DNA from 4 places in the Paenibacillus sp. y28 genome. Region 2 is predicted to be linked to each of the others. Evidence: riboswitches for the same ligand, from Rfam matches in the RefSeq annotation. Region 2 holds a riboswitch; each other region holds the start of a gene.
What was found. Region 2 has a riboswitch for cyclic di-AMP ahead of WBG83_RS11975 (C40 family peptidase). Riboswitches for the same ligand answer to the same signal wherever they lie in the genome.

Region 1 (3,207 bases), on a different contig from region 2:
CGGTATCCGGCGCTTTTTTCACGATTGCGGAGTGAAGACGAAAATGAGGGCTTCAACTTTTTCAAGAGGGGGAGAGCGAATGGATATCAATAGGTTTATTGCGCACCTCAATGAACAGGCGGCAGCGGATCAAAGCGGTCAGAACCGGAAGCTGGATCTGTATTGTGACATTGGTGATGGCGCCTTGGAGCGTGCGGCCCGCTATATGCAGGCGCAGGGGCTGGAGCGGGTGGTCGTGACGGCGGACAAGAACACGCTTCAGGCGGCGGGAGAAGAGCTTTGCGCGGCTCTGGAGCAAGCAGGCGTAGCCTATGAGGTATGCCTTATCTCCGAGGACCGGAACGGCGATGTTATTGCAGATGAGGCGGCTGTTGTTCAAGCTATGCTTGCTGTATCGGAAGCGACACAGGCTATCATTGCTGTAGGCTCCGGCACCATTCACGATATTGTCCGATTCGTCTGCTATAAGACGGGCAAACGGTTTGTTTCGATCCCGACAGCGGCTTCTGTGGACGGCTACGCCTCTACGGGTGCGCCGATGATTGTGAGACGCTTCAAGCAAACGGTGCCGTGTATGGCGCCGGAAGCGATTTTTGCGGATCTCGACATTTTGGTCCAGGCACCGAGGCGGCTAACTGCCGCCGGTTTCGGCGATATGCTTGGCAAATATACCTCACTTGCGGACTGGCAGCTGTCCCGGCTGCTGGGTGCAGAGCCGTTCAGTCAGCTGGCCTATGAAGTAACGGAGCAGGCATTGAATGCCTGTGTTGAGAAGGTGGACGAAATTGCCCGCGGCGGTAAACAAGGGATTGCGATATTGTTCGATGCGCTGCTTCGCTCCGGACTGTCGATGATGCTTATCGGCCATTCGCGCCCGGCTTCCGGCGGAGAGCACCATTTGTCGCATATGTGGGAGATGGAATGCCTGAAGGAGGAGCGGCCGCAGCTTCTGCATGGCGCCAAGGTCGGGGTTGCTTCTGTACTGCTGGCGCAGGTGTATCGCAGGCTGGCCCTCCGAGCCGAGGAGACGCCCGCGCTGAGCGTTTATGCTCGGCTGCCTGAGCCGGAACAGCTTGCCAGCATGCTGAAGCTTTGCGGCGGCCCGTCCACGATCGCGGAGCTGGGCATCTCGGAGAGCCTGGCCGGACAAGCGCTGCGGGAGGCGCATCAGCTTCGCGACAGGTATACAGGACTTCGTTATATTCATGAAGCCATCGGGCCGTCTGCCTCTGAATTCGAGGGGCTGTTCGGCTGACGGCAGGCGAATTTCCACATTTTGCGGGTTGCTGTATTCAAAAACCGTATGGTACCTTATTTGAAGCCGAGTCCGGTTCGCATATACCCAAATTCAGCAGCTGCGAACTGGTACGGGGGACGATTCACACGGGGTGAATGATCAGGTTGACACACAAGCCTGGACTAGGGAGACCTTCTACCGAACCCGTCAGCTAACCTCGGAGGCCTTGAAGGAGGAACAGCATTGAATAAGTCTGTAAAACGGCTCGGGAGCCTTGTTGTGTCCTGCGCCATGCTTGGCACTGCACTGCTGCTGCCGCAAGCGGCGAGCGCAGCTGCACTGACAGAGGATGTGAAGGTGCAAGTTAACACCCGGCTCGTGGATTTTCCGGACGCACAGCCCTTTATTGATGACGCTCATCGGCTGCAGGTGCCGGTTCGCTTCGTATCCGAGCAGCTGGGCTTTCAAGTGTCTGCGGAGCCTGTCGGGAATGCCATGCATGTCCTGCTGACAAGCAAGGATCAGAGAATCGAGCTGAAAACCGGAAGTGAAGCAGTAACCGTTAACGGAAAAGAAACAGCATTGGATACGGAACCGGTGCTTGAAAAGGGGCGTGTTTATTTGCCGCTCCGGCTCCTGTCGGATTTGTCCGGCATCCGGATTCAATGGGACCCCTCCAATTTCATTGCCATTCTGAATGAAGACGGAAATTATCATGCTCCAGCCTGGTATGCCCCGCGGTACGACAAAGTCGAAGAGTTTACGGCTTCGGCCTATTCCGCCGCCCCAGAGGAAAATGGAGGCTACGGGGCCCGAGATTATATGGGCAACAGCTTGAAGCTGGGAACAGTCGCGGTTGATCCGTCCGTTATTCCGCTCGGCAGCCGCCTTTATATTGAAGGGTACTCCTATAACGGCCTTCCGGCCGAAGGCATGTTTGCTACAGCAACGGACACGGGCGGTTCCATAAAAGGAAACCGGATTGATATTTTTGTGCCGGATTCTCCCGTGAAGCTGAAAGCATTCGGCCTTCAAAAGGTTAAGGTTTACCGGCTTACGCCATAGCATAGGCTGCATGGCGAATTACTCCGCACTGTGTTTGCCACGCGAGACGGGTCTGTTGACTGTTTTACTTCATAAGGTTTCTCATGGGCCGCCTCCCAATTCCACATTTGTGGATTTGGGAGGCTTTTTCCATTTGGATCGGTTTTCTCCGAATGGGGCAGGTCCGGTTATGAAACACTACAGGTATACAAAGGAGGGAGTGCGATGATTCGCTTGCTTGGTTATTTGGGGCTGCTGCTGTTGTGCTTCACGGTAACAGCTTCACCGACCGCCGCGGCTAAGCCTGATTCGGAAGTGGTATGGAAGGTGGATACGGATCAGAAGCTGGTTGCCCTGACCTTTGACGACGGGCCGAACCCGGTGTACACCCCGGCTATTCTGGACGTTCTGCGGCAGTATGATGCAAAAGCGACCTTTTTCGTGCTGGGAAAGCGGGTGCTGCTGTACCCGGAGATCGCAATCCGGGAAATTAATGAAGGCCATGAAATCGCGAACCACACCTTTGATCATCATTTCCTCAAAAATGTCAGCCCCGAAATTTTGAAGCAGGAAATTGAGCAAACCAGAGAAATAATATTCGAGGTTACCGAACAGCTTCCTCAGGTATTTCGTCCGCCGGGGGGCTTTTATGATAAAGCGCTGTTGGATTTGGCCCGGGAAGAGAAATTTACTGTGGTCATGTGGTCCTGGTATCAGGATACGCGGGACTGGAAAAAGCCCGGTGTCGATAAAATCGTGAATACCGTAAGATCAAACCTGCATAACGGGGACATCATTTTATTCCATGATATGGAAGGGGATTGCAGTCAAACGGTTGAGGCGCTAAAGAAGCTTCTGCCCGATCTGAAGCAGCAGGGGTACCAGTTTGTGACCGTGACGGATCTCATCTCCAAGGTGAAAAAACA
Region 2 (3,207 bases):
ATCATGGCCCCGTTCCCTTCGTGCTTCATTTTGCCGATGGAACGGAACGGCGGGAAGAATGGGACGGCAAGGATATGGAGGTCAAAATCTCCCTGACGCATCCCGCCCCGCTGGTATGGGCCGCCATCGATCCGCAGTATACGCAGGTGCTGGAGAATAAACACATCAACAATTTCATGCGTGCAGCTATTCAGCCTGAATCGGCTTCACGGCTGAAGCTGGGCACCGCTTCGATACTGGAAATTATGATGCGCCTGATTGCGCTGTAGGAGGCAAGCATATGCTTCGTTATGTAACGGAGGGCTGGCGGGTTGCCTGGCGGCAGCCCTTCCTGCTTCTGGTGCTGTTCATTTACCACTGGCTGTGGGGATTCTCCCTGCTGCAAATGGCGAAATCGGTCATCCTCCCCCTGCTGCACAGGTACCCCGGGTCCGATTTGCCCCGGCAGAGCAGCGACCTGTTCTGGGCGGAAGGACAGTTCGCCCTGCTGAAGACCGACATCGCCCACCCGTATTTATGGCTGCTGCTCGGCATCCTCGTACTGCGGATGATACTGACTCCGCTGCTGGAGGCTGGCACATTCTACTCCCTGCATCATTCCGATCTCAATGCAGGCTATCGTTTTGTACAGGGAGCGAGGCAGCTCGGCAAAGCCTATTACGGCTACTACGCGCTGCAAACCATGTTGGCGCTGCTGCCGCTCATCTGGATTGTGCCCTCCGTCCAGGAGGCCCTGCATACGGGCTCCATCTACCGCTGGGAGTGGACCACTCCGCTGCCCTGGGTCATCGGCTATTGGGCTTACGGCTACGCGGTGCGTACCTTGTTCCAGGCGATGCGGCTGAACCGCTTGACCGGCGGGGGAATACCGGGCATGCTGCAGACTTTGCTTAAATCGTGTCATGTTCTCGTGCTTTCTTCCCTCATCGTGCTGACAGCATATCTTCTTCTTTTCATTACACTGACAGGAGCTTCCCTAATGTGGGCCGGCATGACTGCATTCGTTCTGGCCCAGCTTCTCCATCTCGTACACGCCTTCGGATTTCTCTGGGAATCATCCTCCCAATATCGGGTTTGGATGGAAAAAATAGGTATTTAATACTATACCAAAGCACTTTTCTGCAGGAATCATCCTGTGGAAGGGTGTTTTTTTTTACGAAATTGTGACATGAGAAGGAATTGTAAATTGAACGTCGAATACTAGTCTCTGGCAAGTTGAAAAAAAGAATAAATTGCCGAATTTCCGAAAGGAAAACGGGGGAACCGTTTTGGGTGAATTGATCTCCGAATCTCAGAGGGATCATAGGGAACCTTCGACCGAACCCTTAGCTAACCTCGTAGGCACAGGAAGGGGTAACAGTTTTGAAGAAGGCTTCACTTCTGTTGCTCGGGTTTGTTTTTTTGATGCTTGTACAAGCTGGAAGCGCGTATGCAGAAACCCCATTGAACGAAGCCGTCAATGAAATGATGGGCACCCCGTACAAATGGGCTGGTACGAATGAGGACGGATTTGACTGCTCCGGATTTACGATGTTTATTTTCGCTAAATTCGGCATCGACCTGCCCCATCAATCTGCTTCCCAGTACACCAAGGGCTACTGGATCAAAAAGGATGAGCTCCGTGAAGGAGATCTTGTTTTCTTTGACACCAGCACCAACACAGGAAAGAGCATTTCTCATGTCGGCGTTTACGTTGGCAACAATGAATTCGCTCATTCCGCAACCAACAAGGGCATCATTAAGACAAATTTGAGTGACGCGTATTATGCCAAGCGCTATGTTGGCGCGCGCCGCATCCTTTGGGATGACCTGTATACACAGCTAACGACGGAACCGCAGACGACGGCCGCTGCCAAATAAGCCTTCTTTGTTATGGCTTGGCAACGCCCAACAAGTGGAAGCGACCGTTTCCACAGCAAGCCTGTTTCGGTGGCATTAATGCCGCTGAAACGGGCTTTTCTTATAAGAAAGGAGACTCCCCTGATGATTCTGTTTCTGCATCGCAAGGACTTGCGGACGGAGGATCTTCCCGCTTATGAATATATACTCCGGCGCGGACGGCCCAGCCTGCACGTGCTTATTCTGGATCCGCAGCTGCTGGCGGGAGGCCGGGCCGAGGAGCACAGCGGCCGAAGCTTCCTTCGGCATGCCGCACGGCTGGAAGCCGAGTACCGCCGGCTCGGCGGATACTTGGCGGTATTGTATGGCGATCCCGCCGAGGTGACCGAGCAATTATGCCGCCGGCTTGCCATAGAGGAGCTTGTCCTGCACCGTGACGTAACGCCGTATGCTCTCCAGCGCGATGAACGGATCAGGCTTGCCGCCGATCAGCTTGGCCTGCCGGTCGTCACATTCGACGAGGGTCCTCTGGCCGACGTGGACGAATTCCAGGCCTACGCCGCCCGGGGCGGCAAGACAACCCCTTATAAGGTATTCACACCGTATTATCAAAAATGGAGCAGCTTCCTGGCCTTGTACGCCCCCGCTCCTTATCCGGCCAGCGTCTCACAGCTGAGCATCGTCAAGTCCGATGAGCTAGACGATGAGCTGCTGCAGCGCCTGGCCCCTCCGTTCGACTGGCGTGCTGCCGGTGAAGAGGAGCATCCTGCCGAGGCGCTGCAGCATTTCCTTAACGGCGGTCTGGCTGCTTATGCCGATACCCGTGACCGTTATGCGCTGGAAGGCACGAGCGGCATTAGCCGCCACCTGAACTGCGGCGCGCTCTCCATCCGTCAAGCCTATGCTTCGGTTACCGCCTCTCCTGTCGGGGAAGTCTGGCGGCGGCAGCTGGCCTGGCGTGATTTTTACCTGTATCAGGCCCGGCATGACGAAAGCTTCTTTCGCTACGAGGAGCAGTTGGATTTGTCGCTGCTTAGCGACCGGTTCCTTGAGGCTTGGCAATGCGGCGAAACCGGCATCCCGATCATTGACGCCGCCATGACGGAGCTCCATACGACCGGGCGGATGCCGAATCGCCTGCGCATGATAACCGCAATGTTTCTGACCAAAAATTTGCTGTGTCCCTTCACGTTGGGCGAGCAATATTTCCGCCTGAAGCTGGCTGACTACGACCGTGTGCTGAACCGGGGCGGCTGGCTGTGGTCCGCTTCTCTGGGCTTTGACGCCGCGCCATACTTTCGCATTATGAATCCGGTCACCCAGTCCCAGACGCACGACCCGACAGGAGCCTATATCCGGCGCTGGCTG
Region 3 (3,207 bases), on a different contig from region 2:
GGCCATGCCGCGAGGAAAACGCGGGCATGGCCGTCCTTATGAGGGAAGCTGCTTTCAATGAATCAGCAAACGCTGTCTGCATGTCATCATCCGGTTATCCGGTTATCCGGGAATGCTCCGCGACCGGCCTCAAATCTTCCAGCTCGTTGACGGAGACGATGTCCGCACGTTTTTTGTGCGGCTTGCTCCAATACTGCTCGCTGCCCGGCAGATCATCGAACCATGCCGCTGTTTTTGGACAATCCAGCACCATGAATTTGCCGTAATCGCCATCGCGGGACTGGTGGTACTTCAGGTACGCTTTGCCGTCCTCGATGGCGAGAATTTCGATTTTGCCGGACGTATGGCTCATCGAGAGACGAATACGCTTGCCGAGCCCGGAGGTCAGGGCTTTGGCTTCTTCGGTGATGCGGTATGCCTGCTCCAGCGGCAGAACGAAATCGCAATTCCCGGCGACCGGTCGGTTAATGAAGAAGTAGTACGGGGTTACGCCCGCCGTTGACAGCTTATCCAGCAGCTCGCCAAGAACGGCGGGATCATCATTGATGCCCTTCAGAATCGGCGTCTGATTTACGACGACGGCGCCGGCCTGATGCAGCGCCTCGAAGGCGCGCCGGGCTTCGGCGGTAATTTCCCGCGGATGGTTAATATGAGCCATGATGTAGATGCGCTTCTCTGCCGTGGAGAACTCGGAAATCGTCTGAAGCAGCGCTTCATCCTCATAGATGCGCATCGGATTAAATACAGGCAGCTTGGAGCCGAAGCGGATGATGTTAACATGCTCCAATTGGCGCAGCCGCTCCAGAATGGCGCGTATCTTCGGTGTGCCGAGAATGAGGCTGTCGCCGCCGGTCAAGAGCACGTTGCTGATTTCCTTGTGACGGCTAATATAGTCCAGACCCGGCTCCATATCCGGCACGGCCTCCTTCACATCGTTGCGGAACAGGCGCTTGCGGAAGCAGTAGCGGCAGTACGCGCCGCAAACCTCCGAGACGATGAGCAGCGCGGTGGTCCGGTATTTGTGCTGACAGCCGGGCACGACATAGTTTGTATCCTCGTCCGAAGCGTCCCAGCGGCCGTATTCCAGCAGCTCGCCCTTGTTCGGAATAACGAGCTTGCGAATCGGATCGTCCGGGTCGTCCCAGTGAATAAGGTTCAAGTAATAGTCGTTGACGCGGAATACGAATTTGTCCGTAATTTGCATCAGCTGCTTCCGTTCTTCACTCGGAATAGCTGTAATTTTACCAATATCCGTGATGTACTTTGGCTGCGGCATTATGCATTCCTCCTCATGGGTTCATTCGTACGCGTGAGCGCCGTCAGATACGGATGCGGGGTGTGCGGAACCGGCACTTCTCAACCTCCTTTTCTTCAAAAATACAGCGAATGGCAAAGAGCCCCCACACGCAGGGCTATCGCCACCTCTGCCAGCAAGGGCCAAAAAAAGCACAAAAAGACCCTATACGGGTCAATCATTGCAGACTCCTTCAATTGACCCATCTCCTGCTGACGAGGTTAGCTGACGGACTCGGGAAAGATGGTTCCCTACGGTGCCTGGAAGAGCACTCGATTCGCCCCAAAAACATTGGTTCCCCCGCTTTCCGGAGCAAGGCCGGAAATTAAGCGTAGTGTTAGTGTAGCGGAGTGTACCTGAGAAGTCAATGAAATATTTTGAAAATTAAAACATTTGGCTGCGGTCAGCCGGGAAGCGGCGGCGGGCTCTAGGCCGAACGGAGGTAGCGGCTTTATCCCATTCGGGATATAATCGAACTACACAGGCTGAACAAAGGGAATCCCGAGAAACACCGGAACGGCAATAGCGGATAAGCCTTCGTTCAGCTTGCTTCGGAACCCGGCAGAAGACTGGAACAGGAGGAACAGTGAAGGAATGACAGCCATCTTAAACAATGATTGGGCGCCGCTGCTCAATGCGGAGTTCTCCAAGCCTTATTACATCAAGCTGCGTGAGTTTTTGAAAAAAGAGTACGGGAGCGGTCCCATCCACCCGGACATGTATGATATTTATTCCGCTCTTCACTTAACCCCCTATGAGGATGTCAAGGTCGTTATTCTCGGACAAGACCCGTATCATGGCCCGGGCCAGGCGCATGGGCTGAGCTTCTCCGTGAAGCCCGGTGTGGATATTCCGCCCTCGCTGCGCAACATGTACAAGGAGCTGCAGCAGGATCTCGGCTGCACAATACCGAACCATGGCTACCTGGTGCATTGGGCCAAGCAGGGCGTGCTGCTGCTGAATACAGTCCTGACGGTCCGTTCCGGCCAGGCGAATTCGCATAAGGGCAAGGGCTGGGAAATGTTCACCAATGAGATTATTGCGTGCCTGAACCGGCGGGCCAAGCCGATTGTGTTTATTTTATGGGGCAATCATGCGCTGCAGAAGCGGGAGCTCATTGATGCCGGCCGCCATTTTATTATTTCTTCCGTTCACCCGAGCCCGCTGTCGGCCAGCAGAGGCTTTTTCGGCAGCCGCCCGTATTCAAGGGCAAATGCCTATCTGCAGGAAATCGGCAGCGAGCCGATCGACTGGCAAATTCCTGATTTGCCGCAGGTATGATGCTTGGATTGGAAAATGATGGACTTTCCGGAGGCTGTAAAGCCTTGACGGGCACAGCCATGCAATGAATATTGGCCCGGCTCCAGTGAATGACCCGGAACGGCAGTCCTGCAGCGATGAAGCTTCGGGACGGCCGTTTTCCAATTTTATCTCCCGTCCTGAGAGAATACATTGATTTAGCGCATCTGTTTCTGGAAATAATATCGGTTGAACATTCGAGGGAACACGATATAATATGAATAGGTAAACCGCTTTACCTTTGACTTGGCCTGCTGGGTCGGCAAGCTATCTATGAGGAGCAACGATGCGCATGAAAAAAACATGGTATAACCGTCTGCTGCTGTCCTACTTCCCGGTTCTACTCATTACTGTAAGCGTTATCATTTTTATATTTGTGTCCATGATGAGCGAGGTTTCCATCAAGGAAACCGAGAAGGCGAACCGGATTTTTTCCAGCTATGTCATTCATTCGATGGAAACGTCGTTGAAGGGCATTGAACGGATGGTGCTTGATGCGATTGTCAGCGACGAAGCGTTTTACAGCTTTTTTGTCCGGAATCAGCAGTCTGAGTCCGGGCTGATTTACTATGAGATTTCCAAGGAAATCCGCAAGATGATGAATGATAATCCGT
Region 4 (3,207 bases), on a different contig from region 2:
CCTTCCGGATACCGGTAAAGCTCCTTCTCCGCCTTCGGCTGCAGCGCATAAGCCAGCGTCAGCGGACCGAGCCGTCCGACAAACATCATCAGGCAAATGAGCAGCTTGCCGACCAGCGTCAAATCCGGCGTCAGTCCCATCGAAAGGCCGACCGTGCCGAAGGCCGACGTAACCTCGAACAAAATCATCAGAAAATGATGATCCTCTGTCGTCGACAGAATCATCGACACCCCGACGACAAGCAGCAGCGCAAACATGGACAGCGTAACCGCCTTGTTGATCCGGTCTTTGGCCAGACGGTTTCTGAACAGCACAATATCTTCCTTCCCGCGAATCATCGCGAGTACAGCCCCAACCAGCGTAGTAAACGTCGTGGTTTTAATCCCGCCGCCTGTAGAACCCGGAGATGCTCCGATAAACATAAGAATAATCGTGAAAAATTGCGTCGCCTGTCTGAGCCCGGCGATATCAACCGTATTGGCCCCCGCTGTACGGGGGGACACCGACTGGAACAAGGCGGCCCACAGCTTCTCGCCGAGGCTGAGCGTCCCCAGGGTCCGGTTATTCGTATATTCAAAAGCAAAAATGACCGCCGCCCCAATCATAATGAGCAAGCCGGTCGTGCTGAGCACAACCTTGGAATGCAGGGACAATCTCCTTGTTTTACGGAATTCGATCACGTCCGAGATGACAATGAAGCCGATGCCGCCCAGCACAATGAGGGCCATACTGATGATATTGACAAACGGATCGCCCACATAGTTCGTCAAGCCTGTAAAAGGCTCATAAATCCCCCCGAACAAATCAAACCCGGCATTGTTAAAAAAGGAAATGGCATGAAACACCCCCAGGCCAAGCGCCTGCCACAACGGAAAATCAAACGACCATCGAATCGTAAACAGGACCGCACCGGCCGCCTGGATACAAACAGAATAAATGACCACCTTGCGAATCAGCCTGACAATGCCTTCCATCGTAATCTGGTTCATGGCCTCCTGCAAAATCAGCCGCTCCCGGAGCGAAATTTTTTTGCGAAGAAGCAGCGCAACCAGAGTAGCCATCGTCATGAAGCCGAGTCCGCCAAGCTGAATCAGGCTTATAATGACAACTTGTCCGAACACATTAAAATGCGAGCCGGTGTCCACTACCACAAGACCGGTGACACAGGTTGCCGAAGTCGCTGTGAAGAAAGCGTCAATCAGCGGTGTCGGGGTGCCTGTGCGCGAAGAGATGGGGAGGGCCAGTAACAGCGTCCCGGCCAATATAATCACGGCAAACCCCAGAACCAGCAGCCGCGGCGGACTGATTTCCAGCCAGCGTTTCTTTTTTTTCATGATGTACACGCGTTCCTCTCCGGCCATTCGGGGATGATATCCATTTTGAAATAACAAAAAAAGCACTGGAAACCCAGTGCCTGTTGACGGAGGTAGGTATCCTGATGACACATAAGCCTACGAGGTTAGCTGTCGGGTTCGGGTCCATCAGGTTTCCCCTATTTGCTGCAGCGAGCAAAATTCACCCCATAAACGGCCATTCATATATCAGCCTGTTTATTTAAATGGTTCCCCCGTTTTCCAGTGAAAATTCGGAAACTCGGCTTTCAATTCAATTGTATCGATTATAGCTCGTGCCACTCTGCAGCTTCAAAGTCAAAATTTAAGGAAATTGGGCGAAATTCAGGTTAATTGGCCCGCTTTGCAGAAAAGAATCCCCGTTTTCACCCTTTTAACCCTGCTGGCTGGAAACTGCGCTTTAACTGTGATAACGTGAAGGGGAGACGCTGCGGTTCGGTATTGCAAGCGCGCAGCATTCAAGGCAACCTAATCGGCAAAGGAGAACAGCCATGCGTCCACATCCGCAGTCTACGCCCGTCCTGAAGGCTTGGGCGATCGTCGGGATTATCGTATTCCTGGTCATCAACTTCTTATCTTCTTATTTGTCGGGAAGACCTCCGTCCGAGCAGCAGCCGGCCATGATTCCCGCCGTGGACAAAAGTAAGGCCATCGAGCTTGCGTATGAATTCGTACGCTCCAAGGAGCAGGCCGGGGCGCTGCGAGCCGAGGTCGGCTACAACACGGATAAGCTGTTTAACGGATATTTGCAAAAGGAGGGCCTTGCCGACGCCTATACCCGTATATACGGCGAGAAATATCCGACGGAATATTGGCGCGTCGAGGTGAGCGATGCCCAAGCCGCGTCCCCCGAAGAGTCCTCGTTCCGCTATGCCGTCGATTTGGATATGATGAGCGGAAGCGTCATCGGCTTTGAGAAGCAATCCGGTGCAGAGGCGCCGGAGAAACAAGCGGGCGAGGCCGCCGCTTTGAATTATTTGGCCGGACACGGCGTAGATATGTCGGGCCTGGATCTGGACCGAAGCAGCCAGGGAAGCTATACATTCCGGGATATCGGCAGGCGTATAGGCGAGGCCGTGCTGGAGCATCAAGTGACGGTTCGCGGCTCGGAGATCACCGCCTATCACCGGGCGTTCCAGCCTCCCGCAGCGCATAAGGACTGGCAGACGATGCAGGACGCCTTCGCCGGGCTCATGACCTTGTTCAGCTTGACCCTGTCGCTGGTGATGACGATTGCGGCCATTGTGCTTACAGCCCGGGGATCGCGCGGTGTTTCTTTTCAACGAGGCATTATATTTACAGCCTTTTTTGCCCTTATGTACACGGTCAATACGTTGAATACGATCCCGGTGTACAAAATTACAGACGGCCCGTTCCAGCCGCATGAAGCGCTCGTGTTCAACATCCTGTTCAGTCTTGCCATTACTGCGCTGTTGAGCGCGCAGCTGTATTTCTCCCTGCTTGGCGGAGACATGCTCTGGCGCCGTGCCGGGACCAACATGTGGCCGCGCTGGCACGAGGACGGCTTTGCGGGCTATATTGTCAAATCCATGACAACCGGATATCTGGTCTGCTTCATCGTGCTTGGCGCGCAAAATCTGCTGCTGTTTATCGGAGAGCAGCGCTTCCATGTGTGGGGGATTAATGACGCGGCAATGTCCATGCAAAATATGCTGGTTCCCGCCCTCTTCCCGCTTATGGCCTGGGTCGCAGGCATATCGGAGGAAGCCGTATACCGTTTGTTTGGAATTATGCTCTTTAAGAAGCTGCTTCGCTTCAACTTCCTGGCTGTGCTCGTCCCAAGCATGATATGGGCGTTAAGCCATACAACCTATCCGATTTATCCGTGGTATAC

Region 1: another riboswitch for cyclic di-AMP. It lies ahead of WBG83_RS11250 (stalk domain-containing protein); the one in region 2 lies ahead of WBG83_RS11975 (C40 family peptidase).
Region 3: another riboswitch for cyclic di-AMP. It lies ahead of WBG83_RS06750 (KamA family radical SAM protein); the one in region 2 lies ahead of WBG83_RS11975 (C40 family peptidase).
Region 4: another riboswitch for cyclic di-AMP. It lies ahead of WBG83_RS13185 (TrkH family potassium uptake protein); the one in region 2 lies ahead of WBG83_RS11975 (C40 family peptidase).

What each region holds. Positions count from the first base shown of each region.
Region 1 is NZ_JBBBNV010000011.1:93,608-96,814, reverse strand. It holds gene WBG83_RS11255 (sn-glycerol-1-phosphate dehydrogenase) at 80-1,255, shown strand; cyclic di-AMP (ydaO/yuaA leader) riboswitch at 1,330-1,478, shown strand; gene WBG83_RS11250 (stalk domain-containing protein) at 1,481-2,302, shown strand; gene WBG83_RS11245 (polysaccharide deacetylase family protein) at 2,507-3,207, shown strand, end outside.
Region 2 is NZ_JBBBNV010000012.1:106,182-109,388, reverse strand. It holds gene WBG83_RS11985 (M1 family metallopeptidase) at 1-269, shown strand, start outside; gene WBG83_RS11980 (hypothetical protein) at 281-1,099, shown strand; cyclic di-AMP (ydaO/yuaA leader) riboswitch at 1,224-1,359, shown strand; gene WBG83_RS11975 (C40 family peptidase) at 1,363-1,860, shown strand; gene WBG83_RS11970 (cryptochrome/photolyase family protein) at 1,984-3,207, shown strand, end outside.
Region 3 is NZ_JBBBNV010000005.1:79,086-82,292, forward strand. It holds gene WBG83_RS06750 (KamA family radical SAM protein) at 95-1,276, opposite strand; cyclic di-AMP (ydaO/yuaA leader) riboswitch at 1,489-1,636, opposite strand; gene WBG83_RS06755 (uracil-DNA glycosylase) at 1,889-2,575, shown strand; gene WBG83_RS06760 (helix-turn-helix domain-containing protein) at 2,886-3,207, shown strand, end outside.
Region 4 is NZ_JBBBNV010000014.1:116,510-119,716, forward strand. It holds gene WBG83_RS13185 (TrkH family potassium uptake protein) at 1-1,334, opposite strand, end outside; cyclic di-AMP (ydaO/yuaA leader) riboswitch at 1,434-1,609, opposite strand; gene WBG83_RS13190 (CPBP family intramembrane glutamic endopeptidase) at 1,844-3,207, shown strand, end outside.